One region of the Paenibacillus durus genome, then DNA from elsewhere that is predicted to be linked to it. Evidence: a T-box and tRNA genes for the amino acid it is inferred to sense, from the RefSeq annotation. Region 1 holds a T-box; the other holds one or more tRNA genes.

Evidence for each region. A T-box is a leader RNA that pairs with one kind of tRNA and senses whether it is charged. The one in region 1 lies ahead of tyrS (tyrosine--tRNA ligase), so its partner is inferred to be a tRNA-Tyr.
Region 2: it has a tRNA-Tyr gene. The T-box ahead of tyrS (tyrosine--tRNA ligase) is inferred to sense a tRNA for this amino acid. The anticodon was not compared.

The regions. Positions count from the first base shown of each region.
Region 1 is NZ_CP009288.1:2,822,713-2,838,164, reverse strand. It holds gene PDUR_RS12090 (aminopeptidase) at 1-706, opposite strand, end outside; gene PDUR_RS12085 (hypothetical protein) at 804-1,643, opposite strand; gene PDUR_RS12080 (sensor domain-containing diguanylate cyclase) at 1,773-3,752, opposite strand; gene rpsD (30S ribosomal protein S4) at 4,137-4,736, shown strand; gene tyrS (tyrosine--tRNA ligase) at 4,964-6,217, opposite strand; T-box leader at 6,280-6,551, opposite strand; gene PDUR_RS12065 (transglycosylase domain-containing protein) at 6,686-9,652, shown strand; gene acsA (acetate--CoA ligase) at 9,760-11,484, opposite strand; gene PDUR_RS12055 (5'-methylthioadenosine/adenosylhomocysteine nucleosidase) at 11,780-12,478, opposite strand; gene ccpA (catabolite control protein A) at 12,613-13,623, opposite strand; gene PDUR_RS30340 (monothiol bacilliredoxin BrxC family protein) at 13,766-13,882, opposite strand; gene PDUR_RS12045 (hypothetical protein) at 14,048-14,494, opposite strand; gene PDUR_RS12040 (type 1 glutamine amidotransferase domain-containing protein) at 14,692-15,216, shown strand; gene PDUR_RS12035 (DUF4179 domain-containing protein) at 15,284-15,452, opposite strand, start outside.
Region 2 is NZ_CP009288.1:5,059,720-5,075,171, reverse strand. It holds gene gatB (Asp-tRNA(Asn)/Glu-tRNA(Gln) amidotransferase subunit GatB) at 1-1,144, shown strand, start outside; gene PDUR_RS22230 (GNAT family N-acetyltransferase) at 1,227-1,697, shown strand; gene PDUR_RS22225 (DUF4097 family beta strand repeat-containing protein) at 1,733-3,649, shown strand; gene PDUR_RS22220 (Fur family transcriptional regulator) at 3,782-4,213, shown strand; gene PDUR_RS22215 (glycosyl hydrolase family 18 protein) at 4,495-6,207, shown strand; gene PDUR_RS22210 (YgzB family protein) at 6,315-6,680, opposite strand; gene PDUR_RS22205 (nucleotidyltransferase-like protein) at 6,817-7,692, shown strand; rRNA gene PDUR_RS22200 (16S ribosomal RNA) at 8,218-9,772, shown strand; rRNA gene PDUR_RS22195 (23S ribosomal RNA) at 10,068-12,996, shown strand; tRNA gene PDUR_RS22190 (tRNA-Asn) at 13,128-13,203, shown strand; tRNA gene PDUR_RS22185 (tRNA-Ser) at 13,209-13,300, shown strand; tRNA gene PDUR_RS22180 (tRNA-Glu) at 13,313-13,387, shown strand; tRNA gene PDUR_RS22175 (tRNA-Val) at 13,395-13,470, shown strand; tRNA gene PDUR_RS22170 (tRNA-Met) at 13,501-13,577, shown strand; tRNA gene PDUR_RS22165 (tRNA-Asp) at 13,605-13,681, shown strand; tRNA gene PDUR_RS22160 (tRNA-Phe) at 13,702-13,777, shown strand; tRNA gene PDUR_RS22155 (tRNA-Thr) at 13,798-13,873, shown strand; tRNA gene PDUR_RS22150 (tRNA-Tyr) at 13,880-13,965, shown strand; tRNA gene PDUR_RS22145 (tRNA-Trp) at 13,970-14,043, shown strand; tRNA gene PDUR_RS22140 (tRNA-His) at 14,071-14,146, shown strand; tRNA gene PDUR_RS22135 (tRNA-Gln) at 14,168-14,242, shown strand; tRNA gene PDUR_RS22130 (tRNA-Gly) at 14,247-14,321, shown strand; tRNA gene PDUR_RS22125 (tRNA-Cys) at 14,331-14,404, shown strand; tRNA gene PDUR_RS22120 (tRNA-Leu) at 14,442-14,521, shown strand; gene PDUR_RS22115 (low temperature requirement protein A) at 14,696-15,452, shown strand, end outside.

The DNA of each region.
Region 1 (15,452 bases):
GCGCGTTGTAGCTGATCGTGCCATTAACCGAATCGCGCACAGGAGCGCTGTATACTTCGCCGTCCGGAATGTTTCTGTGACCCGAGCATTTCTGGGCACCGATGCCTTTGATGGAGAAAGAGATATCCGTTCCGGGACCCGTGATCCGCACCTTGTCCGTATTGCTCATGAGTTCCGCAAGCGGGTCCTGGGCTTTATCCATTTTGGCGTAATCCAGATTGCAGACGTTGAAGTAAAAATCCTCAAAAGCTTCCGTGCTCGTATTGGCAAGCTGTGCCATACTGGAATTCGGATACCGCAGAACGACCCATTTCGTATGCTTCACCCGCTGCTCGCTATGTACCGGATGGAAATACAGCGAATTATACAGACGCATTTTCTCTTCCGGCACGTCCGACAAGTCGTTGACATTCTCGCCGGAGCGAATGCCGATATATGCCTGCATTTGCTTCATGCGGTTCAAATCAATTTCAGCCCAAGTACGCAGACTTTCATCAGTCGCAGTCATCAGCATGCTGCGCAGTACGGTACGGTCGATCAACTGCACAAACGCATGGCCTCCGGCCTTCCCGATTTCCTCTACAATCGCTTTAACCAGATCGCGTTCGCTGCCGACCATTTCGACCAGCACATTCTCTCCCGGTTGTACATCTACGGAATAACCGACCAGATTTGCGGCCAATTTCTGAATTCGGGGATCTTTCATCTCTTGTTCTTCCTTCCTTTTTGGTAAAAATAAGCATGCTATCTTATTGTAGCACGACCAGAAAGAAGCGGAAAGTGCGTCATCAAGCGAGGGCTTGTCACCGGTATCCGTAAAAATCAACCCTGGAAACAAGCGTTTCCCGGCGTGTCCTTCCATCGGAAGAAAGAAAGGTAATCGTCCGCTGTCTGGACAAGCTTTTGGGGAGATTTCGCCTTGCATCCACCTCGAGATGGTAAACGGTCGCCACCTTGGCGTCCCGAAGCCTCCGCTGCAGCTCTCCGTTCTCACGCTTCCACAGTGTCTCTAGTAGGGAAACCCCGGATACCGTCCTGTCGACCGGGCTGTTTTCGCTTGTGGAGGCCGCCCGGAGCGCGTTCATCTCCGTTTTGAGTTCAGCGGCCAACTGATCATGGGCCTGCTGCGGGTCCAGCTCTATTCTGAGCAGCCGCACTCTTCCTCCCGCCCCTGTTTCTCTCGTCACCGTTTTTTTCATTATTTTCAATTCCTCAAGCTGCCGGATCGGGTTCAGTCCCGGGAGCGGGCTGCCGCCTTGATATTCGTTCAGAGGCAGCTCCCTCCACTCTCCGCCGCTCTTCTCCAGTCTGCTGTAGAGACTCGGCCTTGCCGGCTGCTGCGTCAGATCGACTGAGAGTTCCTGAGACTTCGCCGAGTCGGGAAGCAGGTTATAGATACGGAGTGACTTATGGTTAATCAGCTCCCCGCCGTAATATAGCGATGCCTCGGGCAGCTGCCTGCCATCCACCAAGAGCGCTGCCTCTCCCTCAAATGTCACCCCGTCGGTTCCCGTCATCCCGGCTAAAGCCAGATTCAGCAGCTCATCGGCCGTCTTTCCGTTCTCCGGGCCGCAACCGCCGGCCAGACCGCAGCAGAATGCCAGCAGTACGGTGAACGTCCTCTTTGCAAGCAGTGTCATCATAGAGTCAAGACCCTCTTTTCACAGTTGTAGCTTTATCGTTTCCATGTTCAAAGAGCTTATGCAAAAAGGCTCCCAGAGCCGGGAATATCCCTCTTTAGGAGCCTTCTTGTCAGTTTCAGTGCTTCTATGCTATGTCTTGAGATCTATCACCACTTGGTTCCTGCCGTTGTTCTTCGCCTCATACAGTGCCATGTCCGCCCGGTAAAAGAGAGAATCCGCGCTTGCCCGGTCGTTGTCTGTTAAGTCCCACTCCGCAATACCGCAGGAGACGGTAACGGAAGGGCTCGTCTCTTCCTGAACCCGCTGCCGGATACGCTCCGCCACAACATAGGCCTGCTCTGCGTTTAGCTGCGGCAGGTAGAGCGCCAGCTCTTCGCCGCCCCACCTTGCCGCCAGATCTCCCTGACGGATCGACGCACATAAAATATCGCTCACCTGCTTCAGAATATGGTCGCCTTTTTGATGTCCGTAGGTATCGTTCACCAATTTGAAATTGTCAATATCGAAGACAACGAGAGTGCCGCAGAAATCGCAGTCCTGCATTTCCTTGATGGATTGATCGAGGTAATGTCTTGCATAGAGCCCGGTCAGCGAATCTCTGTTCGCAAGCCGGTGAACCTCCGCATGCAGAAGCGCATTGCCCACGGCGAGGCCGATTTGACCCGCCAGCGCTTGAAGCAGCCTGAAATTATCATAGGAAAAATAGTACGGGCGCCGGTGAGCCAGCATAATCGCTCCGCAAACTTCCCCGCCCACGCTTAGCGGAGTAGCGATAAGCGATTGTGACTCCGTAAAGTCCATTAGCTTCGACCTTGTACCCGACTGGTCATACTCGGTTAAAATGACCGGCTCCCCAAAGGAATATACCTTGCCTCCTATTCCCCTGCCGACTTCGATCATTTCATTGCTGAGGGCGGGGTGATTGCACAGAACCGCCTCAAGACCACCCTTGTCTTCGCTGTAGTGGAGAATGCAGCAGTAATCGGCCTCAAACATTTCGAGCAGTCCTTCAAATGCCGCTTCGAACGTTTCGCCCAGTTGAAGACTCTGATTCAGCCGTTCGGTCAACCCATTGCTCATCCGCAGTTCACGTATAAGCTGGTTGGAGCGCTCGTACAGCTTCGCATTCTCAAAGGCGGTTCCCGCAGTGCTTGCCACCATGGATAGAAAAGGCATGTCTATGTTATCCGTGTTCTGATGAGTTGGAACCTGCATCACCAGATGGAACACACCATATACGCCCTGCTTGCCGCCAAGAGGCAAGCCAATCTCTACAAGCTGCTGATCCTTGTTAGTGGTCCGCAGAGCCACTCGTCCGCTCTTAAACGCCTTCCCGCAGACTTCATCCTGGTTCCAGCAAAGCGGGAGCGGCTTCACCTGAGGATGCGCGCTGCGGTGATCCTGTGACATGTAGAGCGTAAGCTCGGCACCCGGATACATGGCCGAAATGCTGGCGATTACTTCAGTTAACACAGCGTCGACGTCGATGCTGTCATACATACGCTGCACAATCTGAAACAGCAGCGAACGGCGGCTGCTCTCACGTTCTTCGTGGATATGTACGCTTGCAAGATCGGTCACAAATATATATTCGAATTGCTTATAGAAGCACGTACTGAAATGCTTGGCCATTGCCTCGGCGGCATTACGCCCGCCTTTTGCGAACTGCTCCGCGGACATTGCGCACCCAAGCAGGGCAAAGATCTCCCCGTCAGACCTGGTTCTCACCGGCAATACGAAAAAAGCCTTTTCCATTCCGTCCTCATCAATATGGAGCGTGCACTCCCGGGCCGTTTGTAAACTGACAGCCGCGATCTGCTCCCATAAAGAGTTATCCGGCGCGCTTGCTCCGCCGCTGTCAGCCAGCCGCTTACCTGCATAATCAAATACGCACCATTTCCACGACTCTGTAAAAGACAGCGCGGCTTCCTTCTTGTACCATTCATGAAAACTGTCCGCAATCAAGCCTGAAGCATAAGGGAAATCATGCCGATTAATGTCCATTCTCCCAAGCCAATCGACGGGATCCTTGAAGCTGCGGGCCAACATCTGGCCGTTTCGTATCCGTTCATGGCTGTCCATCCAGCCTTTAGCGTTCTGTTCTGACATAAAGAAGGCCCCCCTTTGCATCCCGAATAAAAACCCGCCGCCGTTGCAATAAGACTATTTTACTCTTTTTCCACCCGTCCCGCATTAGTTTTTCAGATAAACCAGGAATTTTTTAGGTATAAAGAACCAAATACGAAAAATATCATAAACTTCGGTATGATTCCTTGACTTTGAATGACATTTTCATATAATATATATTGTTGAACAAGACTGTAATAAGTCTTCAATTGGGCGTAACGTTGTGTCACCCTCACGCTTTTCGTCTGCACGGGACAGCGGCTGAACTTTCCCGGCAGCGCGGCGCCATTCGGTCTGTCGCAATTACGAAATGCGGCGCAAATAGAGCCCTGATGAAATCACAATTAAAAAGGAGTCTACTATAACATGGCACGTTACACCGGACCTAAATTCAAACTCAGCCGTCGTCTGGGCATTTCCCTGAGCGGCACTGGTAAAGACCTGAAACGCCCTTTCCCTCCGGGACAGCATGGCGCTAACCAACGCAGAAAAGTAAGCAACTACGGTCAACAGCTTCTGGAGAAGCAAAAACTGCGTCACATGTACGGCTTGGGCGAAAAACAATTCCGCACTTTGTTCCACAAAGCGCACAGCATGCAAGGGATCGCGGGCGAGAACTTCATGTTCCTGCTTGAGAGCCGTCTGGACAACCTCGTTTACCGTCTTGGTTTTGCCAACTCCCGTGCAGGAGCGCGTCAATTGGTAGCCCACGGCCACGTAACGGTTAACGGCAAAAAGGTTGACATCGCTTCTTACCTCGTGAGCACCGGCGACGTTATCGGCCTTCGTGAGAGAAGCCGCGGCTTGTCTTCCGTTAAGGAAGCACTGACTAACCGCACTCATCTGCCAGCTTACCTGGAATTCTCCGACGCTGCAGTGGAAGGCAAGTTCATCCGTCTGCCTGAGCGCGCTGAGCTTTCCCAAGACATCGACGAGAAACAAATCGTCGAATTCTACAACCGTTAATATTGGCTGGACAAATCGTCTGGCAGAAGCCTCCGGAACTTCCGGGGGCTTCTTTATGTTCTCCGCACATAACCAAATAGTTTCACTGTTTGCTTTCTATGTTAAGATTCGATTGCTGATGATCCACATATGCCCTATGCAGGCATGTCAAAAGAGGGTGAACCGGATTATTCCCGGCCACCCTCCTTCTATTGTTCCCGCCTATGCTAATAAGGCGCGCGTCATACCTATTCCAGAGTCAGCTTGGCGAACTTGCGCTTGCCTACCTGAATGATATCCCCATCTTGGGGAACGATGTCGGCATTCGGGTCGGTTAGCTTCTGTTCGTTCAGCTTGACGGCCCCCTGCTGGATGCTGCGCTTAGCTTCCCCATTGGAAGCGGCAAAACCGATCACCGTAAGCAGCTTTATCAGCCGAATCGAGCCATCCGTTAGCTCTGCAGCTGGCAGAACCGCCGTTTCGATATCGTCCGGCAGCGCCCGCTGCTGGAATACGGTCACAAAGTGCTGCTGCGCAGCGTCCGCCGCATCGACGCCATGATACATTCTGACGAACGTATGCGCCAGCTTCATTTTGGCGTCACGCGGATGAACCGCTCCAGACTCCATTCCTTTCTCCAGCTCTTTCAGTTCCTCGTTGCCGATATCGGTCGCAAGCGAATAGTATTTCAGCATCAGCTCGTCCGGGACGGACATGGCTTTGCCGTAAATTTCATTCGGCTCTTCGTCAATGCCGATGTAATTGCCAAGACTCTTACTCATCTTTTGCACGCCGTCAAGGCCTTCAAGCAGCGGAGTCATAATGGCAGCCTGGGTATCGACGCCGTATTCTTTTTGCAGCGTCCGTCCCATCAGCAGATTGAATTTCTGGTCCGTTCCGCCGAGCTCCACGTCGCTTTTCAGAGCCACGGAATCCATGCCCTGCATCAGCGGATAGAAGAACTCGTGAATGCTGATCGGCTGTCCGCTCTGGTACCGCTTGGTGAAATCATCACGCTCCAGCATGCGCGCAACGGTCACTTTGGCGGACAATCCCACAACATCCGCAAATGTCATCGGCCCGAGCCATTCCGAATTGTAGTATACTTTTGTCTTCTCGGGATCAAGAATTTTATGAAGCTGCTTCTTGTACGTTTCCGCGTTCCGCTTCACATCCTCCTCGGTCAGCTGCTTGCGCGTTTCCGATTTGCCCGTCGGGTCGCCGATCCGCCCCGTGAAATCCCCGATAATCAGCTGCACCTGATGGCCCAGCTCCTGAAATTGGCGCAGCTTATGCATAACGACCGTGTGGCCCACATGGATATCCGGCGCGGACGGGTCCAGACCCAGCTTGACATTGAGCGGCACGCCTGTGACGACCGATTTCATGATTTTCCGCTTCAGTTCCTCTTCCGGCACGATTTCCACGACGCCGCGCGCGATAATCTCCAGCTGGCGCAGGACCTCAAGCTGCTGCTCCGGCGATAATTCTTCCCACTTCATAATAACAACCCCTTTTGATGTTGATACTTCCTGCATAGACGCAAAAAAGCCTCCTCCTCATCCCAAGGGACGAGAAAGAGACTCGCGGTACCACCCTAGTTAAAGCTCCTTGCCGCCATTCTGAAACAGGACGATTCAGAGCCTTCGCTTCATTCAAATAACGGGCGCTTATCGTACCCGGTGCCGGACTACTTGGACAAGGCTTGACGCTTGTATCCGTTCCCCCGGACGGCTCCAGACTGTAATTCAAAAGGTCCCGCCATCGGTTCGCACCATCCACCGACTCTCTGAGTACCAAGGATTCCCTTTTACTGATGTCCTTCTCCGCCTTTAGAAATATCCAATTGAATTTATTTATATCACATGATCTTTTGAAAAGTCAATGTCCGCTAAACCGCAGTCTTCCTACAAGCGCATTCAAAATCGCCAAATTGTGCTATAATATATTCCGTTAAAAGGAGGATGTCGATGGCTCAGGAAAATATGAAGAAAACAGCGACGGACATTCGCCCGCGAAGGTCCTGGCTGCGCAGGGTCGGTTCCGTCGTGAAATGGATGTTCATCCTCGGCGTAATGGGCGTCCTGTTCGCCGGCGGCGCTCTAGGAGGACTTGTCGCTTCCATAGTAAAAGATGACCCTGTCCGCTCCGAGCAGACGATTCAGGAGAGAATCGGCGAGAACGTCGTGACAGGATTCGCCTATTTCCGCGACGGCATGCCGATCGGCCAGCTTCGGACGGAGGAAGACCGCAGGCTGGTCGCCTTTAAGGATATTCCCCAAGTCATTATTGACGCCGTTCTCGCTATCGAGGATAACCGGTTTTACGAGCATCATGGCGTGGATATCAGCGGCACAATGCGCGCCGTCAAGCAAAAACTGCTGAACGAGTCCGTACAGACCGGCGGCAGCACCCTTACCCAGCAGCTTGCCAGACGCGTATTCTTAAACCTGGATAAGACGGAAGACCGCAAGGTGAAGGAAATTCTGCTGTCGCTGCGGCTGGAGCGCTTTTTGAGCAAAGATGAAATATTAACGGCTTATCTGAACAAGGTTCCCTTCGGCAACGGAGCGAACGGCTATAACGTCTACGGTATCAAAGCCGCGGCCAAGGGTTTATTCGGCATCGACGACCTGGATAAGCTGAATATGGCCCAGGCTGCCTATTTGGCCGGCCTCCCCCAGCTTCCTTCCGCCTATTCTGCATTCAACGGATATGGGGAATTCAATGAGACTGCTTTTAACCGCGCGCTCGACCGCCAGCACCTTGTCCTGCGGCGCATGCTGGAGGAGAAGAAAATTACGCCTACCCAGTATCAGGAAGGGCTGGCCTTTGACATCAAGAAATCTCTGGCTCCGCATACCAAGAAAGCGTACGTTACTTTTCCTTATCTCATGATGGAAACGGAGCGCCAGGCTGCGGGAATCCTGCTTTCGCTGGCTAACAACAATAACCAGGACAGCTCCAAGGGTGTTTCACAGCTGGAAGAGGCTCGCCAGCAGCTGCTGACAGGCGGATACCGGGTGTATACAACAATCGATAAAAAAGTATACAGCGCGATGCACAGCATCTCCGAGGACAGCGGCAATTTTACTAAGGAAAGCAAGGCCAAAGGTCTCGAACAGACCGCCGGAATGATGATCCACAACAAGACCGGCGCAATTCTGGGAATGATCGAAGGACGCGACTTCAATGTCGAAAGTATGAATTACGCCACCCAGATGGTCCGTCAGCCGGGATCAACCATGAAACCGATCGCCGCTTATCTGCCCGCTCTTGAGGAAGGTGTGATTCAGCCTGCAAGCATTCTGGACGACGCGCCGATTATTCTGAAGGACGGTACGAAGGGCTTTCACATTCCCAAGAATGCCAATAACCGTTATCAGGGTCTCGTGACGGCAAGATATGCGCTCAACAACTCCTTGAACTTACCGGCACTTAAGCTGTTCGACGAAAAGGTTGGGATCAAGAACGCCTGGGCTTTTGCAAAAAAGCTGGGAATCACGACCATACAAGACGAAGACTACAGCGCACAGACTGGGGTTCTCGGGGGCTTAAAATACGGCGTGTCCGTCGAGGATTTAACCAATGCCTATTCCGCAATTGGCAACAAGGGCGAATTTAACGATGCATTTATGATCGAGAAAATCGTCGATTCAAAGGGAAAAATCATCTACCAGCATAAGGTTAACCCGGAGCGTGTATTCTCCGAGCAGACCGCATATTTAATGACGGATATGCTGCACACGGTTATTACCGACGGTACGGGAAGCACCGTTAAGCGCAATTACAAGCATTTCAGAGATATTCCGGTCGTCGGCAAGACGGGGTCCACCCAGAATTATGCGGACGTATGGTTCATGGGCTACACTCCTGACATAACACTGGGCATGTGGGTCGGCTACAAGGAGCAGATCAATACGCTGGAGGGCAAGACGCAGCGGAAGCAGGCACAGGCGCTGTGGGCCAAGGTCATGAACGCGGTCATCGAGAAAAAACCGGACCTGTTCCCTACGAAGAAATTCGCTCAGCCGGACGGCATCGTCAAAGAGACCGTATCGGCATACAGCGGCAAGCTTCCGACCTCGCTCACGGATAAATTTACGACTGATATTTTCAACAAAAAATTTGTGCCGAAGGACAGAGACGACGGGATTTCGCTTGCCAAATACATTACATACGGCGGAGTGAATTATATCCCGCGTGACGGGACGCCGGATGACTTTCTGAAGGAGAAGATCGTAGTTTCCAGAGAGAAGCCGATCGAGGAACTGGTCAAGGAATTGAAGGCGGCCTTCGCTTCAATGAGGGAGCATGAACCGCTGGGGTACTATCTGCCAGCAGATGCGAAGACGGAAGTTCCGACGGAGATCGACCCTCGCGAGGACGACGGCCGTGCTCCAACGGCGCCGGGGAATGCCGAGCTTTATTATAACAGTGGTAAGGCCGTCATCCGCTTTACGCAGAGCGGCTCGCCCGATGTCGTAGGTTACCGGCTATACCGTTCCGTAAACGGAGGCCCATTCCAAAAAGTGGATGTGCTTCTCGCTGGGGATGGCACATCGTTCAGGACAGATACCCCGGCAAACGACTATGCTGTCTTTTATGTCGCAGCGGTTGATGTGGCCGGAAATGAAACGGCTTCGGGCAGTGTCGGCGGGGGCGCGCCGACGCCGGAGCCGTCGCCAAGTCCGGAAGACGGCCTGTTACCGGGCATTGAGGCTACACCTGGAGAGGACATTGTGCCGGGTCCAGGCGCGACTCCCGGTACGTCCGACGAGCCTGGGATCACCGTTGATCCCGGGGCGACAGTTGATCCCGGGACAGCCGTTGATCCCGGGACGGTCCTGGATCAGCCCAATGGAAACGATGGTCAGGACAAGGCGCAAGACAGCGGTAACAAGCTGAATGCCAGAGGGAAGCGCGGCGCTCGCTAGGTCCAATGGCATTTAGGCTCTGCAGCAGTCGATAGAACGAATTAGACGGTTGACATCCGCCCGGGGACGGGCAGGGCGGTCAACCGTCTTTATATGCCTTTTTATGCCTAATCCTCTATCGTGGACAGATCTCCGGCTGGCTGGTGAAGCTCCCAGGCTTTGAGCACGCGGCGCATGATTTTGCCGGACCGGGTCTTTGGGAGCTTATCCTTGAATTCAATTTCCCTAGGCGCGGCGTGCGCGGAAAGCCCCGATTTTACAAACGCCGCAATTTCGTCCTTGAGCGCGTCAGAAGGCAAATAACCTTCGCGCAGCGATATAAAGGCCTTGACGATCTCTCCGCGCACAGCGTCAGGTATACCGATAACCCCAGCCTCCGCAACCGCAGGATGTTCGATCAGCTTGCTCTCCACCTCAAAAGGTCCGATCATCTCACCCGAGGAGTTAATACAATCGTCAACACGTCCCAAAAACCAGAAATATCCTTCATCATCCATATAAGCGGAATCTCCGGAGATATACCAGCCTGGAATGCGAAAATACTCCTCGTACTTGGAGGGATTGTTCCAGATCCGGTCCATCATGGACGGCCATGGCGTTTTGATCGCCAGATTACCCATGGAATAAGGAGGCAATTCATTGCCCTGATCATCCAGAATTGCGGCGGTGATACCTGGCAGCGGCTGTCCCATAGACCCCAGCTTGATGTCCATCCCCGGATAGTTGCAGATAAGCTGGCCGCCCGTCTCCGTCATCCACCAGGTGTCATGAATACGCTGGCCAAGCACGTTGTCTCCCCAGCGGATAACTTCCGGGTTGAGCGGCTCTCCAACTGAGAGGACATGGCGCAAGCTGCTTAAATCAAAGCCTTTCAGACTCTCGTTCCCTGCCCCCATCAGCATGCGGAACGCCGTCGGAGCACTGTACCATACCGTTACCCGGTTGCGTTCAATCGTACTGTACCAATCGCGGGGACTGAAGCGTCCGCCGCGGACGACATTCGTGACGCCGTTAAGCCAAGGGGCAAAAATCCCATACGAGGTGCCCGTAACCCATCCCGGGTCGGCTGTACACCAGTATATATCATCATCCCGCAGATCCAGCACTACTCTTCCGGTATAATAGTGCTGGACCATCGCGCGCTGCACATGGTATACGCCTTTGGGCTTCCCGGTCGAACCGGATGTATAATGCATAATCAGTCCATCCTCAAGGCCCAGCCACTCCGGTTCAAGCTCCACTGATGCGGAAGCGCTTTCTAAATCATAGCTGATCAGTCCTCTATCAGGGTCCGAATCCCCGCCTACCAAAAAAATATAACGCAGTTCGGGAAGCTCCTCCCGCTTCACCCTATGCAGCAGCTCAGGCGTAGTGACCAGTGCAACAGCCCCGCTGTCCTCAAGCCGGTCCTTGACCGCCGTTTCCATAAACGCTTCGAACAGCGGGCCTGCGACGGCTCCTATCTTCAAGATGCCCAGCAGACTAAAATACAGGGCGGGCTGCCTTGGCATGAACAGGAATACCCGATCCCCCTTGCCAATCCCGTATTTACGGAGCACATTGCCAAAGCGGTTCGACTTTTCCTTTAAATCGGCAAAAGAGTATGACTCTTCACGTACCGAATCACTATATAGCAGCGCCGTCTTTCCACCCCGTCCCTCATTAACATGCCGGTCAACGGCCTCATAAGCCATATTGACTTTACCCGTTTCGTACCATGTGAACTGGCGTTCCACATCCTCCCACTTGAAATAGGCGACAGCCTGGCCATAATCGGCTAAATTGGAATTGTTCGCACGGCGGGGTAAAATTTGATCGTGAACCTTTCCCATTGTCCTTGCCTCCTCTCGCTTAACTGACGTAAGCTTAAATTGCAATAACACGCGGATCACTCAAATTTCTCTTGTTGAAATCGCACATTCTTGATATCTCAGCTTCATGCATATGAAGTCAAGCTATCAAATGTGAACTTTTTATGTCAAAATAAAGTATATCACAGCAAGCGCTTACAATCCATCCCGAATTAATGGAAAGGCAGCTGTCTGGATACCCGGGCGTACCGTCATATGATTGCGGTGATGAAGAAGTATCGATAGGATGGGTACGGCCCAGGCTGCGATTCATGTGTTAAAGCAATTCGTTTAGAATGACGCTCAGAATTTGATGAGACTGCCGCGATGCGATTTCCGTAAACTCCGCATAGCTGACATTCGCCGAGCCGTCTGCCTTATCGGACATAGAGCGGATGACAACGAACGGAATACCGTTCATCTGACACACCTGGGCCAGCGCCGCCCCCTCCATTTCCGCACAGGCTCCTCCGAGCTGCTCCCGCAGCATAACGACCGATTCATGGCTGGCAATAAACTGGTCGCCCGAGAGAATTCTCCCCGTTACATAGCGGACCCCCATATCCCGGCATGCCTTTTCTGCAAACCGCACAAGCTCCGGATCAGCCGGGAACACCGACGTCTCCTGATACGGAATAATGCCCCGGTCGTAGCCTAGCGCCGTAACATCCATATCATGCTGCATACATTCCGAAGATATGACGATATCCCCAACTTCCAGCTCCGGATGCAGCGCTCCGGCCACTCCCGTGAACAGTATTTTTTGCGCACCGAACGCATCGATCATAATTTGTGTAGTGACGGCGGCGTTCACCTTTCCCACACCCGATTTACAGACGACGATGGAGTTCCCGCCGATTGAACCTTTATAATATGTAATTCCTGCTTTGACAACCGCCTCACTGTGCTCCATTTGCTCCAGCAGCAGTTTAATTTCCTCATCCATAGCTCCAATAATGCCACTTACAGCTTCCATTAGGCTGGCCTCCTGTTAAAAAATTATATATAAAAACATAAAAAGCCCCATGACGGAGCTTTATACGCCGACTCATATTCTTCTACACCGGGTTACACAGCCGCCCGGCAGCCCTAATGGGTGATGTCGAAAAATTATTCGTTCAAATGGTTAACGGACAGACGAAGAATGGTCTCATGCGGCAAAATGACGCGCGGATTCTCTACGGTCTCTTTCTTCATCAGCTTGGTCAAAAGTCTCATGGCCACAGCGCCAAGGTCGTACATTGGCTGTGCAACCGTCGTAAGCAGCGGACGGACCATGGATGCCATACGAATGTTATCCACACTGATAACCGAGAAATCATCCGGCACTTTCAGACCTTCGTCCTGAATGCTGTGGATGGCGCCAATGGCCATTTCATCCGTTGCGGCAAAAACTGCCGTAGGCTTCTTCTTAAGGCCCAGGAAGTATTTCATGGCCTCAACGCCGGACTCATATCGGTAATTTCCGATACGCACAAGATCTTCCTGGTAATCAATTCCTGCCGTTTCGAGCGCTTTCTTATATCCATGGAATCGTGCATAGCCGTTGGCCGGGTCCTGCAGCGTGCCGCTGATCATCGCAATTTCGCGGTGGCCGTGACGGATCAGAGTATTAACCGCGTCGAATGCGGCAGCCTCATGGTCGATATCGACGGAAGGATACGCACCCTTCTCATCACTCGTCGCACACAGCACAATCGGAACGGAGGACGTCTGGAAGGCCAAAATATGCTCATCCGTCACCGTGCCGCCCATGAAGAGGAGCCCGTCCACCTGCTTCTCCAGCAAAGTGTTGATGACGCGGATTTCCTTCTCCTTACGCTTGTCGGCGTTACACAAAATAATATTATAGTGATACATGTTGGCAATATCTTCGATTCCGCGGGCGATTTCCGCAAAAATGGAATTGGAAATGTCAGGAATGACAACGCCAACGGTCGTCGTTTTCTTACTGGCAAGACCTCTAGCCACGGCGTTGGGACGATAGCCTAAACGCTCAATAGCTTCATAAACTTTCTTACGGGTTTGCGGTTTCACATTTGGATTGTTATTCACAACCCGTGATACCGTTGCCATAGATACGCCTGCTTCACGCGCTACATCGTAAATGGTTACCGTCAAATTACTCTCTCCATTGCGATAAATTTTATCGTTCGACCTAGTCAAAATCATGATACGATAATTTGTACTTTTGTGCAATGATAACGCTTCAATTTCCTTTCAAAGATCGTTTCAATATCGAAGCGGTGATACGAAAATAGGTCTAATTCCACACTGCTTTCCCATTATAGGCAAGAATCGCTTGGGGCGGCTGGTGCCGAATGCTCAACTTCTCCGCGGCTTCGCCTGATACGCTTCGGGACAGAATAGCATCGATCAATGCGTAAGGAGACGAAGCTGCCTGGACTTTTCCGCATATAAGACAGGGCTTGTTCGTAAGATTACGGCCTGCTTTCTCAGGAATGTAACCTCTTTCTTATGGTAACAAAAATCGACGGAAAAATCCAATGTTTCTGAAATATTTTCATTGTTTTTGCAGAAAAAATCACGACACTTTAGAGGCCGTATGGCAAATGAGCATGAGCAGCCTGCTCTCGATCTCCCCCATCCATTCCGGATCGGCCGCCTTCGACGCAATTCGGAACAGATCCAGCAGCAGATCAATCCGGTCGCTCATAGCCTCCTGAACAATCTGCTCCAGATCACAATCCTCGCCTTTAAACGTGATAAAAGCATCATTCAGAACGGAAGCCCACTCGTTGCGTTCGGCAAAAGAGAAGCTGTATCTTTGGGGTTGGCTGCCCAGCTCCTGAATGACCAGGCTCAGATCCCGCTTAACGGCCGGATGCGGCTCATAATGGAAACAGGAACGGCACATAAATACGGGGACACTCGCGATTTTCACTTTAGCTTTATAAATCAGCGTATGCATATGTATTGTCATCTCGCCGCCGCAGCGGCAGGTTTGAGTAAGCCGGCTTTCATTGCACATAGTTGCACCTCAAAAAAAGATTTGAAATAAATTTTTATATTGAATTTATATTCGCTTTCCCCGGAAAAAACCCTTCTCGTTTGCATAAAATGATTAATTTACCATATATGATAATTTATTCATGATGACAGATGACTTCAAATTTCATATTTGCTACAATAAACGGGACTACGTTCTTCGAAGGGAGCTGCAGCCAATTGAGACTGGCCGGAAAAAAAGTTATCGCGCTCGTAGACGATGAATTTGAAGATTTGGAGCTCTGGTATCCGATATACCGGGTCAGGGAGGAAGGCGCAGAGGTGCATCTCACCGGGCTTGAAAAAGGCAAAACATATATCGGCAAGTATGGTGTACCGGCAACCGCCGAATACTCCTGGGATGAACTGGACGCAGCCGATTACGATGGCATCTTGGTTCCGGGCGGTTGGGCGCCGGATAAGATCCGCCGTTATTCCGCTGTGCTGCAGCTTATCCGTGATTTTAACGAAGCCGGGAAACCGATCGGACAAATCTGTCATGCCGGATGGGTGCTGATTTCCGCAAAAATTCTGGAAGGCGTTACGGTAACCTCGACTCCCGGTATCCGGGACGATATGGAGAACGCCGGAGCAATCTGGAAGGACGAGCCTGTCGTTGTCGACGGCCATATCGTCTCCGCCCGCCGTCCTCCCGATCTCCCGCCATACGGCAAAGCGTTCTGCGATGCACTTGCCGGGGAATAAAATTAAAGAAAGCCGCCTGTAGCCCCCGCTTGTAAAGCGGGTGGGAGGCGGCTTTTTGACATAATTATTAACGGATTCGGACGGATTGCTCCTCAAGTATAGGGTTCGGGTAGCTGATAATCGTAAAGGTTAGCGGCTGCGGAAGCTTTGCAGACCCCAGATTGAAAATACCAGTATCTGTCCATCCCTCCGAATTGCCGCCCGATTCCCAAAAAGTTCCCTCGTTCCGGTAAATC
Region 2 (15,452 bases), 2.2 Mb from region 1:
TCAGCCGATCGGCCTGAACGGATGGATCGATATCGAAGTGAACGGCGAAACGAAGCGAATCGGCATTACCCGGCTTCATCTGGAAGAGGACGCCTGCAAGCTTACGCATGTGGACGGCGGATTCGGCACGCTTATCGACTTAAACCGGGGAGGAACTCCGCTGATTGAAATCGTCTCCGAGCCGGAACTGCGCTCCCCTGAAGAAGCCCGCGCTTATCTGGAGAAGATGCGGGCGATTATACAGTACTGCGACGTATCCGACGTCAAGATGGAAGAAGGCTCCATGCGCTGCGACGCGAACATCAGCCTGCGGCCCGTAGGCCAGAAGGAATTCGGCACCCGCGCCGAGCTGAAGAACATGAACTCCTTCCGCGGTGTGCAGCGCGGTCTGGAGTATGAGGAGTTCCGCCAGGCGGATATTCTCGATGGAGGCGGCGAAGTCGTGCAGGAAACCCGCCGCTGGGATGACGCCCAGGGCAAGACTTTTTCCATGCGTGGTAAGGAAGAAGCCCATGACTACCGGTATTTTCCCGATCCGGACCTGATTGTGCTGCATATTGATGACGCTTGGAAGGAAGCCATCCGTTCTTCCATTCCTGAGCTTCCGGATGCGCGGCGGGTCCGCTACAGTGAAGAGTACGGTCTGCTCGCATACGACGCAGGGGTACTCACCGCATCTAAGCCGGTCGCCGACTTCTTTGAAAGCAGCTTGAATTTCACCAGCGATGCCAAAGCTGTCGCCAACTGGATTATGGGCGATCTGCTCGCCTACTTGAACGGAAACAACTTGGAACTGTCCCAGGTTAAGATCACGCCGCAAGGACTCGGCGAAATGATCGGGCTTATCGCCAAGGGAACCATCAGCAGCAAGATTGCCAAGACCGTATTCAAAGAAATGCTCGAATCCGGCAAGCTTCCGGCACAGATTGTGGAAGAGAAGGGGCTTGTACAGATCAGCGACGAAGGCGCGATCAAGGGAATCGTGGAAGCAGTCGTGGCAGCCAACCCGCAATCCGTGGAAGACTACAAGGCAGGCAAGCAGAAAGCGATTGGCTTCCTTGTGGGACAAGTCATGAAGGAAAGCAAAGGCAAGGCGAATCCGGGGCTTGTTAACAAGCTTTTGACTGAAGTATTGAACGGTTGACATAAGATACAATAAATGGGTAATTAATACTGAAGGCTTGTCGGCAGCGGCAGGCCTTCAGCAATATAAGGAGATACCCGGTATGAGCCAAATAGTAAAGCTGGACCTGCAGGATGAGGGGACGCTTAGTGACCTATGGAGCCTTCAGCATAAAGCCTACCGCCTGGAAGCGGAGTTGATCGGGTTTAATTCCATTCCTCCGCTGCTTGAGACTCGGGATACACTCAGAAATTGCGGTGAGGATTTTTACGGCTGCCTGAGTGAAGACGGGGAGCTGTCGGGTGCCGTAGCCACGGAAGCAGAGCGTCCGGAGACTTTAACGATTACACGTATGATGGTTAGTCCGGATCATTTCCGTAGAGGAATTGCCGGCCGGCTGCTGGAGCATGTATTTGCGCTTTATCCGGATAAGGAGCGTTTTATCGTGTCCACGGGCAAAAAGAATGCGCCGGCGGTCTCTTTATACCGCAAGCATGGCTTTGTCCCGATAACTTCTTCGGAAGTAGCCCCCGGCGTCGAACTGATCGAATTTAACAGGAGCGGCAAACGTTGATTCGGCGAAATTACACGAGAAAGGAGAAGGCCCGAATGAAAAATGAACCCCGTATTACGTTGCCTGCGAGAAAGCAGGAAAGTTATTCCGTAATGGAACGCGGTGACAAGCAGCTTGTCCCTGTAGAAGAGAGCGGCGGCACAGAAGTTATTCCTCCCCGCAAAAAGCAGCGTCCCGTCAAGCGCAAGTTCATAGCCGGTCTGCTGGCAGCTATGGTTCCCGGGACCGGTCATTTGTATTTGGGCCTTCTTAGGAAAGGGATTTCCTTTCCCTTTGTAATTGTGCTGGATATAGCGGCGCTGCTGTACTTTTCCTCCATCGGCATGCAGATCAATGTGCCTCTTCTTATTTTGCTGGCCCTGTTTATTCCGGCCGTCTATTTCTATAATGTATATGATGCCCTGCAATCGGCGGACCGGATGATTCGTCTCCGTAAAATGCCAGATGCTGCGGGAACCGCCACGGATTCCGCTCAGGAGCGGCGTCGGCGTTTCATCAGCGAACCGGGAATTTCATTTGGTCTGCTCCTGCTGCTCGGAGGAATAATGCTGTTCTTTTTTCGGCAAAGACCGGTCTGGCTTCACTATTTTATCGAGCATCAGGCAGGCGCGGCAACGGGAATTCTCTTGATTGCGGGAGGAGTGTTCCTTGCGGCAAGGGAGATTGGTATAAAAATGTTCCGCCGGCGGCATGAAGACCGGATCGGACGCTATACCGCTTCCTTCCTGCTGATTGGAGTCGGCGTTTTGCTGTTCCGGGACTGGCAATGGGGTGCCGACAATCTATTGCTGCTGCTGACATGGTGGCCGGCTCTTCCCGTATTGTTGGGTTTGGAGTACCTGTCTAATTTCTTTATCTCCCGGCGTCCCGGCAAAGCCGCAACCGGTCCAAGATTTCGTCTGGATTTTCGGGGGCTTCTGCCTGCTATCCTGCTTGGTGCAAGCGTGTTTTTCGTATCGGAGCAGGAGCATTACCTGCATCTGTGGAATAAGGTCAGCCTGAATTTGACAGCTGCAGCCGTTGACTACGGTGAGGCGAAAGGCAGCAAATTTCAGAAGCCTGTGCTGACGGTTCCGGTGGAATTGCAATCCGCCAAGCTTGCCGTTGACGCGATCAATGGGGATATCGTGGTGCACCGAAGTCCGATTGATCAAATAGAGGTTACGTCTACGGTGTGGGTTGACCAGCTGGAAGGGGCGAGAGCGGAAGCCATTTCGGATCAATCGTTCATTGAAGTTACCGAAGGGCCCACCATAAAGCTGACGACCAAGGGTAAAGCTTATGGTGAATCGGGCAAGCGTCAGCCGCGCATCGATTTGGATATTGCCCTTCCGGACAACCGCCGTTTTAATCTGGATATCAGAACAATGAATGGCGGTATTACGCTGCAAAATACAGAGGCGATCCAGGACATTTCACTTGAAACCGGCAACGGACCGATCATTTTGCATAAGGTATTCGGCAGTATCAAAGGGAAGACCCATAATGGAGAAGTAAAAGTCAGAAATATTGAGGGCGATGTGGACCTTTCCACAAACGGGGGCGATATGCGGGCTTGGGACGTTACGGGGGCTTTGAAGCTTTCAACGGCGGTCGGTAATATCAGTGCTGATCGGAGCGGAACCGATATCGACGTCTCCACCAAGAATGGCAATGTGGTAGTGAACGAGGCCAGATCGTCACTTACCGCTCAATCTCTAAATGGAATCATCGACATCCGTTCTCCTTATGTACAGGGTGACTGGAATATTTACAGCGCCGTTGGCGATATCAACCTCCACCTGCCTGCGGAAGGGAGCTATTCCTTGAAGGGTTCCAGCAGCTATGGCGACATCATTTCCGACATACCCGGGCTCGTCGTTGACAAAAAAACGATCTCCGGCAAAGTGGGTATGGGCGAATATAAGGTGGAGGTTGAAGGGAACAGCAATTTAAATGTGATCGAAAATTGAACAAACTAATTTATATTAAATAATAATCAATATAATTAACTGACTGCGTTGACAACATTGAAAGGTCGGTCTTACAATAAATACAAGAGCGTTTACTTACTACAAGATCGACATGTAAAGGCGGTGATAGGGATGGGAAGCGGCGTACAGCACGCATTGGAACAATTGAAGACAACCGGTGTCCGTATTACGCCTCAGCGTCATGCGATTTTAACTTATTTGATGGAATCGATGAATCATCCTACCGCAGACGAGATTTATCGTGCGCTGGAGCCGAAGTTTCCGAGCATGAGCGTAGCAACTGTGTACAATAATTTGAAAATGTTCATGGAAGCCGGAATGGTTCGCGAACTGACCTATGGCGACAATTCCAGCCGCTTCGATGCCAATGTAACCGATCATTACCATATCATATGCCAGGACTGCGGCAAAATCGAGGATTTTAGTTATCCGCCGCTGCATGAGGTCGAACGACAGGCGGAGTTAACTACCGGCTTCATCGTGAACGGTTTGCGTATGGAACTTTACGGTATTTGCAGCTGCTGTGCGGGCAAGCGGCACTGATGTTGAACTATAGCTTAATGATGCATAGCGTAAGACTCCGCCGTCTTGGAAGGCAGGAGACGCTTTTACCAAAAAAGTAACGAGAACGTGCGGAGTCCGAACAAATAGCGGATAACTCACGTTTTCTTTTTTTTAAAATATAAAATTTATAAATTTCAGTCTTATCAATGGCCTTATATTTCTACGAGAAAAGTACTTGCGTCCTTCAAGGACGCCGTCAGGCGTTTCTTCTTGGCAGCATTTTCCCCACTTTAAATTCAGCAGAGTATGGAGGACCTATTTTGAACAGAAGACAGAAGCATGGACACAGACGCGCCGTTAGGCGAAGCGGTGTTCTTCGCAGACTTGCAGGATTGTTAATTATTGCGGCGGCGGTATACGCATTAATCTTTTATGTGCTGCCCAATCCTCTTCACGTCGATCCGGAGTGGAAGGGAACGGACAAGCCTATTTTCGTCAAAGGCCAGTATACCGGATTTTCCGCTTCCGGAACTGGGGAGAACTTACTGCTGCCACTTCCGCTGTTGGAGAAGGCGATAGATCCCTCTATCCGGTACGAATCCGGGACGAAGTCGGTCATTCTTTCTACGGACAGCAAGCTTCTATATATGCAGGCAGACAAGAAGGCGGCGAGCCTTAACAATAAGCCGATTCAGCTTCGGCTGGCTCCCGAAGAACGGGACGGAGTCACCTATTTGCCGGCCGAACCGCTTAAAAGCTTATATGGCCTTGATGTGCAGGAGAACGCGGATACAGGAGCGGTTCTGTTAATGGCCGCCGGTGAGACGGTCCCACTCGGAGAAGTGAAGGAAGATAAGGCCGTGCTGCGCACCGAGGCGACGATTCACGCGCCCGTCCTAGCCAAAATGACGCCCGGGACGAAGGTAAGAATCTGGAGCCGGCATGGGGAGTGGCTGTACGCTCAAATGAATAACGGTTTTGCCGGTTATGTGAAGGCGGCGGGTATTGCGGAGACCGGAATCAAGACGGTGAAGAAGACAACATCCGAACCAACCCGGGCGGAGCGCAGTTGGGACGGCAAAGCCGTGAGCTTGACCTGGGAAGCTGTGTACGACCGGAATCCGAATCCTGGTTCCATCGGCAAGCTGAACGGTGTTAATGTTGTGAGTCCTACATGGTTCAAAATTGTGGATAGTGAAGGAAACGTACGCAGCCAGGCAGATCAAGCTTATGTGAAGTGGGCACACGGTCAAGGGATGGAAGTATGGGGACTTCTAAGTAATGACTTCGATCCCGATTTGACCACACAAGCGTTGTCCACCTATGACAAACGGATGCGAACGATCGTACAAATGCTGGAATACTGCGATCTTTATAATCTGGACGGCATTAATATCGATTTTGAAAATGTATATACCAAAGATGGCGGGAATGTTACGCAATTTATGCGCGAGCTGAAGCCGATGGCCCAAGCGAAAAATCTCATTTTATCTATCGACGTCACTCCCAAATCGAATAGCGAAATGTGGTCGCTCTTTCTCGACCGGCGCTCGCTGGGAGCATTGGCCGACTTTATGATTGTAATGGCGTATGATGAGCATTGGGCTTCCAGTCCTGTGGCCGGTTCGGTGGCGTCGCTTTCCTGGTCGCGGAACTCGGTGGAGCGCATTCTTGAAGAAGACGCGGTGCCGGCGAAGAAGCTTGTTTTGGGCGTACCGCTGTATACCCGTATTTGGACAGAAAAAAAGGCCGGAGGGAAGACGGAAGTAAGCTCCAAAGCGGTCAGCATGGACGCCGTTGCCGAAATTATCCGCTCCAAGACGCTGGTACCCGTCCTTTCCGAAGATTCTGGACAAAACTATGTGGAATACAAGGAAGACGGAGTTCTCCGCAAAATATGGATTGAGGACAAGGTATCGCTGCAGTCGAGAGTGAAGCTGGCCAAGACTTTGAACCTGGGAGGTATCGCGGTCTGGAACCGCAGCTTTGCAGGAGATGGGGCATGGGAAACACTGAGCGGAATTCATGAATAATAATATACAGGAAAAGAGGCTTCCCGGATCGGGGGCCTCTTTTCCTGTTACAGCCGGTTCTGACTCTACTGCCGATTTAGTTTCCTCGGTACGCCAGATTCTGGGGTTTATTGCTTGAGTTGTTCGCTTTTTAACTGTTCGGAGGTTATGGTCGCCTGCTGCGGGTCCAAGGTAAGAATCGTATGACAGAACATGCAGCGATCCGTTTTTCCGAGCATTTTGGTCAGCTTGCCGCATTCCGGGCATTCAATCTGAACGGCGCTTGTAGACAGCATGCCTGCCCAAAAATAAATTGCAAGACTAGCCATCATGGACACCAAGCCAATCACAAGCCCGAATGCCGCGAAAATTTTGCCCGTCTGACCCCAAAATACAATGCCGGCTGTTCCCAGTATCATGAGCCCCATGCCGAACATCGTCAGCAGCAGGCCCCATGTGCGAAAAGCGTTAATCTTGGCGGATTTAAAGGTCATGAGTCATTTCTCCCAGCTAAAATATAGTTCGGTCGTCCGGAAGGAACTAACATGGAGATGTAGAATAATTAGATTATAAGATAAGAGAATTATAACTGAATTGACGCAAAATCGCCAAATTTGATGGAGGACGATAATGGAATTATCCAATCTGACATTATTAAATGGAGATATTTTTGACGCGAACGCCCTTGGAGCGATTGCTTTGGATTCCCAAGGCAAGGCTCCTTTTCAGAGCGCCCTTCTTCATGAGTTCGATAGGGTTGTAATGCTTCTGCGCGACGATGGGGGAGCGAATCGGCTTGTTGGCAACATGATTGCAGGCGAGTTGCGTACCCAGACTCTCAGAGTTGGGCTTTCGATGTTGAAGCGCTCCATTATAACAGGAGACAATAACGAGCTTATCACCTGTCTGCTGGAAGGCGATATTATTTGGGACCCTCAGGAAGTTCTGGAGCAGCTTCGAGCAGAAGTGATTTCCTTTGAGCCGCCGCTAAGAGAGAGAATACTGTTTATAGAATTTGCCCGGTTTCTGCATATGTATGTGAAGTCGAAACGTTATTTGCAGGCAGGTTGTACAATGGATTCCTATAATTGTATTCTAATGGCTCTGTATCATTGGGCACGAATGGAGGTCGGCGAGGCTGGCCACTATCCGACACCGGCGGTATGGGAACAAGTGAAGAGTCTGAACAACTCAGTCTATAAGCTTTACGAGGAGCTGACAATCAGTGGTGAAACGATGGACCAGAGAATTCAGCTTGTTCAGCTTGCTTGTGAGTTCTCCCTTGTGTCCAAAATGGGCGACTGCTGCAAATGGTTCCTTGACCTCCTGAAGGAGCGGAAGGGACCGTGGAGTATAGAGGAGATTCTCGAATTTTCCGAATTAAAATATGTTGAAGCGGAACTGCCGTTTGTTCTTCGCAAGCTGGCATCCCGATCACTAATTCGGGAGATTGCGTCGTGGAGCGACGCAGGCGGCGGCGGGTATCGGGTGCGATATACTTTTTAGTCCAATTTTCTAATCTTAAATATTGAGCTTGTTTATGAACTGGAGAGGCGTAGCGCTCTCTTTTTTTCATTATATTGCGGATATCGGGAAGGATGAACAACATATTTATGGTTGACTGCCTGGTCGTTCATGTGATACATTATAACTCGTCCCTCGAGAGAGAACAGCGATAAAACGTTCGCAGAGGCAACCGAAATAAAATTAATTTAAAAAAAGGTTGACTAATTCAGGGGCAACGTGATATATTATAAAGGTCGCCGCGTGAGACACGGTGATGCACTGAGAGAGAAATTGATCTTTGAAAACTGAACAACGAGTGAGTGGGAATTCGCTTTAAGCGAGTTCCAAAAATAAGATGGATTTCACAGCGTGTTTCACGCTTTTGAAATGCCATCCTTGAGAATGCAAATTCTCGTCAGATGTTTCAAATTGAGCTAATCGCTCTATCGATATCTGAATACGAAATCATCCGCTCAACCGAGTTGGACCGATTTCATATTCGGCCGATGTTGCTCTGCAACATCTTTATTGGAGAGTTTGATCCTGGCTCAGGACGAACGCTGGCGGCGTGCCTAATACATGCAAGTCGAGCGGAGTTTCATCGGAAGCTTGCTTCCGATGAGGCTTAGCGGCGGACGGGTGAGTAACACGTAGGCAACCTGCCCCTTGGACTGGGATAACTACCGGAAACGGTAGCTAATACCGGATAATTCCTCTTAGCTCCTGCTAGGAGGCTGAAAGGCGGAGCAATCTGTCACCAAGGGATGGGCCTGCGGCGCATTAGCTAGTTGGTGGGGTAACGGCTCACCAAGGCGACGATGCGTAGCCGACCTGAGAGGGTGAACGGCCACACTGGGACTGAGACACGGCCCAGACTCCTACGGGAGGCAGCAGTAGGGAATCTTCCGCAATGGGCGAAAGCCTGACGGAGCAACGCCGCGTGAGTGATGAAGGTTTTCGGATCGTAAAGCTCTGTTGCCAGGGAAGAACGTCTTGTAGAGTAACTGCTACAAGAGTGACGGTACCTGAGAAGAAAGCCCCGGCTAACTACGTGCCAGCAGCCGCGGTAATACGTAGGGGGCAAGCGTTGTCCGGAATTATTGGGCGTAAAGCGCGCGCAGGCGGCTGTTTAAGTCTGGTGTTTAAACCATGGGCTCAACCTGTGGTCGCACTGGAAACTGGACAGCTTGAGTGCAGAAGAGGAAAGTGGAATTCCACGTGTAGCGGTGAAATGCGTAGAGATGTGGAGGAACACCAGTGGCGAAGGCGACTTTCTGGGCTGTAACTGACGCTGAGGCGCGAAAGCGTGGGGAGCAAACAGGATTAGATACCCTGGTAGTCCACGCCGTAAACGATGAGTGCTAGGTGTTAGGGGTTTCGATACCCTTGGTGCCGAAGTTAACACAGTAAGCACTCCGCCTGGGGAGTACGGTCGCAAGACTGAAACTCAAAGGAATTGACGGGGACCCGCACAAGCAGTGGAGTATGTGGTTTAATTCGAAGCAACGCGAAGAACCTTACCAGGTCTTGACATCCCTCTGAATCGTCTAGAGATAGGCGCGGCCTTCGGGACAGAGGAGACAGGTGGTGCATGGTTGTCGTCAGCTCGTGTCGTGAGATGTTGGGTTAAGTCCCGCAACGAGCGCAACCCTTGACTTTAGTTGCCAGCAGGTGAAGCTGGGCACTCTAGAGTGACTGCCGGTGACAAACCGGAGGAAGGTGGGGATGACGTCAAATCATCATGCCCCTTATGACCTGGGCTACACACGTACTACAATGGCCGGTACAACGGGAAGCGAAGCCGCGAGGCGGAGCCAATCTTAGAAAGCCGGTCTCAGTTCGGATTGCAGGCTGCAACTCGCCTGCATGAAGTCGGAATTGCTAGTAATCGCGGATCAGCATGCCGCGGTGAATACGTTCCCGGGTCTTGTACACACCGCCCGTCACACCACGAGAGTTTACAACACCCGAAGTCGGTGGGGTAACCGCAAGGAGCCAGCCGCCGAAGGTGGGGTAGATGATTGGGGTGAAGTCGTAACAAGGTAGCCGTATCGGAAGGTGCGGCTGGATCACCTCCTTTCTATGGAGAATCGTTTCCCGTAGCGGAAACATTCAAATACACACTCACTCGTTGCTCAGTTTTGAGAGTTCAATCTCTCAAATCTTGATCCTTGAAAACTGGATACCGAAACGAAAATTGCGTTTTAGAACATCTTTTAGCTGAGCTTGTGTCCAAACAAGTTGAAATAGTTATTAGCTGAGAGCGAAGATTTTCGAATGAGAGCGACTTTTGGCTTGAAAGGCGAAAGCGAACGGAGACATCCGGAAGCAGCCTTTCAAACAAGACGGAGCGATCAGGCGGAAATTGGAGCGTTGGTTAAGCTAGTAAGAGCACACGGAGGATGCCTAGGCGCCAGGAGCCGATGAAGGACGTGGCGAACAACGAAAAGGCCTCGGGGAGCTGTAAGCAAGCTTTGATCCGGGGGTGTCCGAATGGGGAAACCCGGCTGTGGTAATGCACAGTCACTCCTCTCTGAATTCATAGGAGAGGTAGAGGCAGACCAGGGGAACTGAAACATCTAAGTACCCTGAGGAAGAGAAAACAAGAGTGATTCCGTCAGTAGCGGCGAGCGAACGCGGAACAGCCTAAACCGAAGAGCTTGCTCTTCGGGGTTGTGGGACGTCTCACATGGAGTTACAAAGGAACGGTTTAAGCGAAGAGGTCTGGAAAGGCCCGCTGGAAAAGGTAAAAGCCCTGTAGCTGAAAAGTCGTTCCCTCCGAGACGGATCCCGAGTAGTGCGGGGCACGTGAAACCCCGTATGAATCCGGCAGGACCATCTGCCAAGGCTAAATACTCCCTGGCGACCGATAGTGAAACAGTACCGTGAGGGAAAGGTGAAAAGCACCCCGGAAGGGGAGTGAAACAGGTCCTGAAACCGTGTGCTTACAAGAAGTCAGAGCCCATTTTAGGGGTGATGGCGTGCCTTTTGTAGAATGAACCGGCGAGTTACGTTTAACGTGCAAGGTTAAGGCGAGGAGCCGGAGCCGCAGCGAAAGCGAGTCTGAATAGGGCGACTTAGTACGTGGGCGTAGACCCGAAACCGTGTGATCTACCCCTGTCCAGGGTGAAGGTGCGGTAACACGCACTGGAGGCCCGAACCCACGAACGTTGAAAAGTTCGGGGATGAGGTGGGGGTAGCGGAGAAATTCCAATCGAACTCGGAGATAGCTGGTTCTCCCCGAAATAGCTTTAGGGCTAGCCTCGGTGAATAAGAGTAATGGAGGTAGAGCACTGATTGGGTGCGGGGCCCGCAAGGGTTACCAAGCTCAGTCAAACTCCGAATGCCATCTACTTGTCGCCGGGAGTCAGACAGTGAGTGCTAAGATCCATTGTCAAAAGGGAAACAGCCCAGACCATCAGCTAAGGTCCCCAAGTGTGTGTTAAGTGGGAAAGGATGTGGAGTTGCACAGACAACCAGGATGTTGGCTTAGAAGCAGCCACCATTGAAAGAGTGCGTAATAGCTCACTGGTCGAGTGACTCTGCGCCGAAAATGTAACGGGGCTAAACACACCACCGAAGCTATGGCTTGATGCTTGCATCAGGGGTAGGGGAGCGTTGTGTATACATTGAAGGTTGACTGTAAGGACAGCTGGAGCGTACACAAGTGAGAATGCCGGTATGAGTAACGAAAAGATCAGTGAGAATCTGATCCGCCGAAAGCCCAAGGTTTCCTGAGGAAGGCTCGTCCGCTCAGGGTAAGTCGGGACCTAAGGCGAGGCCGACAGGCGTAGTCGAAGGACAACAGGTTGATATTCCTGTACCACCATAATCCGTTATGAGCAATGGGGGGACGCAGGAGGGTAGTGACGCGGACTGATGGATGTCCGTCCAAGCAGTGAGGCTGGTGTATAGGCAAATCCGTACACCGTAAGGCTGGGCTGTGATGGGGAGCGAAAATTGTAGTAGCGAAGGTCATGATCTCACACTGCCAAGAAAAGCCTCTAGCCAGGAGAAGGTGCCCGTACCGCAAACCGACACAGGTAGGCGAGAAGAGAATTCTAAGGCGCGCGGAAGAACTCTCGTTAAGGAACTCGGCAAAATGACCCCGTAACTTCGGGAGAAGGGGTGCCTCGGTAGGGTGAATAGCCCGAGGGGGCCGCAGTGAAAAGGCCCAAGCGACTGTTTAGCAAAAACACAGGTCTGTGCGAAGCCGCAAGGCGAAGTATACGGGCTGACGCCTGCCCGGTGCTGGAAGGTTAAGGGGAGCGGTTAGGATTTAGTCCGAAGCTGTGAACCGAAGCCCCAGTAAACGGCGGCCGTAACTATAACGGTCCTAAGGTAGCGAAATTCCTTGTCAGGTAAATTCTGACCCGCACGAATGGCGTAACGACTTGGGCGCTGTCTCAACGAGAGATCCGGTGAAATTTTAATACCTGTGAAGATGCAGGTTACCCGCGACAAGACGGAAAGACCCCATGGAGCTTTACTGCAGCTTGATATTGAACTTGGGTACGATCTGTACAGGATAGGTGGGAGCCTTGGAAGCCGGAGCGCCAGCTTCGGTGGAGGCGACGTTGGGATACCACCCTGATCGTATCTAGGTTCTAACCTGGTACCCTCATCGGGTACGGGGACCGTGTCAGGCGGGCAGTTTGACTGGGGCGGTCGCCTCCTAAAGAGTAACGGAGGCGTCCCAAGGTTCCCTCAGAATGGTTGGAAATCATTCGAAGAGTGCAAAGGCAGAAGGGAGCTTGACTGCGAGACCTACAAGTCGAGCAGGGACGAAAGTCGGGCTTAGTGATCCGGTGGTACCGCATGGAAGGGCCATCGCTCAACGGATAAAAGCTACCCTGGGGATAACAGGCTTATCTCCCCCAAGAGTCCACATCGACGGGGAGGTTTGGCACCTCGATGTCGGCTCATCGCATCCTGGGGCTGAAGTAGGTCCCAAGGGTTGGGCTGTTCGCCCATTAAAGCGGTACGCGAGCTGGGTTCAGAACGTCGTGAGACAGTTCGGTCCCTATCTGTCGTGGGCGCAGGAAATTTGAGAGGAGCTGTCCTTAGTACGAGAGGACCGGGATGGACGTACCGCTGGTGCACCAGTTGTTCCGCCAGGAGCATGGCTGGGTAGCTACGTACGGACGGGATAAGCGCTGAAAGCATCTAAGCGTGAAGCCCCCCTCAAGATGAGATTTCCCAAGTATGTAAGACCCCTTGAAGACGACGAGGTAGATAGGTTGGAGGTGGAAGCACGGCAACGTGTGGAGCTGACCAATACTAATCGGTCGAGGGCTTATCCAAATTCACCCCACAAAGTGAAGATGAGGCTGACGAAGCTGAATCCGAGTACTTTGCGGGGCCCCGGAATGGGGAAGACGCAATGTTTCGTTTCGATCCAGTTTTCAGGTGATCAAGCCTGAATTGAATATTGTTCCCTGATAGCTCAGTTGGTAGAGCACTCGACTGTTAATCGAGTTGTCACAGGTTCGAGTCCTGTTCGGGGAGCCATTTATGGAGAGGTGTCCGAGTTGGCCGAAGGAGCACGATTGGAAATCGTGTAGGCGTCAAAAGCGTCTCGAGGGTTCGAATCCCTCTCTCTCCGCCATCATTTTAATGTGGCCCGTTGGTCAAGGGGTTAAGACACCTCCCTTTCACGGAGGTAACAGGGGTTCGAATCCCCTACGGGTCACCAACTATACGGAGGCTTAGCTCAGCTGGGAGAGCATCTGCCTTACAAGCAGAGGGTCGGGGGTTCGATCCCCTCAGCCTCCACCATCTATACAATTTAAATAGATATATTACTGACGCGGGGTGGAGCAGCCCGGTAGCTCGTCGGGCTCATAACCCGAAGGTCGCAGGTTCAAATCCTGCCCCCGCAACCAAATCTTCTTATTAAAGAAGTGCCTCGTGGAACCGTGGTGTAGAGGCCTAACATGCCTGCCTGTCACGCAGGAGATCGCGGGTTCGAATCCCGTCGGTTCCGCCATTTTATGAATCTCAATGTTTGGCTCGGTAGCTCAGTCGGTAGAGCAGAGGACTGAAAATCCTCGTGTCGGCGGTTCGATTCCGTCCCGAGCCACCATAAGTATAATAATTGAATAAGCCGGTGTAGCTCAATTGGTAGAGCAACTGACTTGTAATCAGTAGGTTGGGGGTTCAAGTCCTCTCGCCGGCACCATTTTTTGGAGGATTAGCGAAGTGGCCAAACGCAGCAGACTGTAAATCTGTTCTCTTACGAGTTCGGTGGTTCGAATCCATCATCCTCCACCAGTTTAGGGGCATAGTTTAAAGGTAGAACAGCGGTCTCCAAAACCGTTAGTGTGGGTTCAATTCCTGCTGCCCCTGCCAATGTAATTTAGCATTCCATATTATATGGCGGTCGTGGCGAAGGGGTTAACGCACCGGATTGTGGCTCCGGCATTCGTGGGTTCAAGTCCCATCGATCGCCCCATATTTTCCAATTGGAATGCATTGGGGATTAGCCAAGCGGTAAGGCAACGGACTTTGACTCCGTCACGCATAGGTTCGAATCCTATATCCCCAGCCATTTCGCGGACGTGGCTCAGCGGTAGAGCATCGCCTTGCCAAGGCGAGGGTCGCGGGTTCGATTCCCGTCGTCCGCTCCATCTTAATACGGCGCCATAGCCAAGTGGTAAGGCACAGCTCTGCAAAAGCTCTATCCCCAGTTCGAATCTGGGTGGCGCCTCCATTGCTTTTAATAAGCATATGTTTCTAATTTGTTCTGCGCCGGTGTGGCGGAACTGGCAGACGCGCGCGACTCAAAATCGTGAGGGAAACCGTGGAGGTTCGAGTCCTCTCACCGGCATCATCAAAATAGACTCATAAAATTGCTTTTAAGCGGTTTTATGAGTCTATTTTTTTATATTCTCAAACAGCTGCTCATGACGTTGAAGTGTACGCTTGAGTTTGCAAGATGCAGATACAGATGATTTAAAATAATATATAATAGTCATATACGAAATAAGAAAGGAGTTTTAGCTTGGGAGAAAAGAAAGTTACATGGCTAGAACTCTTTTATGATTTGATATTTGTGGCCGCTTTTTCGAAATCAACGCATGTTTTACTTCATGTTGAAGAAGGGTATATTCATCTAGAGTATTTATTAAAATTTGTCTTGATTTTTATCCCGATCTGGTGGGCTTGGGTCGGACAGACGATGTTTATTAATCGCTTTGGAGAGGATTTTTGGCATCAGCGGATGTTTTTGATTTTACAAATGTTATTTGTTCTTATCATGACATCCAGCCTGTCGGTAGATTTTGATCAATACTATATTTCCTTTCTTACTGGTTATGTTGGACTTAGAGTAATGACAGCGGTCCAATATCTCGTTGTTCTGAGATCAGAAGAAAGAGGAAATCGAAGAAATACAGCACACTATTTGGGAACGCGCTTTTGGTTTGGAATTATTATCTCCTTATCTTCCCTCTTTTTTGATTCATGGATTCGATATGCTGCCTTGTACGCAGGTATTATTGTTGAAATGATCGTGCCCATTGCGGGACGCAAGCATTTGGTGAAATCGCCGACCCATACGGGGCACTTGTTAGAACGTTTTGGTTTATTGACTCTAATTCTTTTTGGCGAGTCTGTAGTCAGTACACTTTCAGTATTGCAGCCGCAAAAAGGGGACTGGGACTCGATCTCGTTTTCGATCCTTGCATTTACTCTGATTGTCTCCATCTGGTGGCAGTATTACGATAATGTGGAGAAGAAAGTGGACAAGTCGGTTCAAA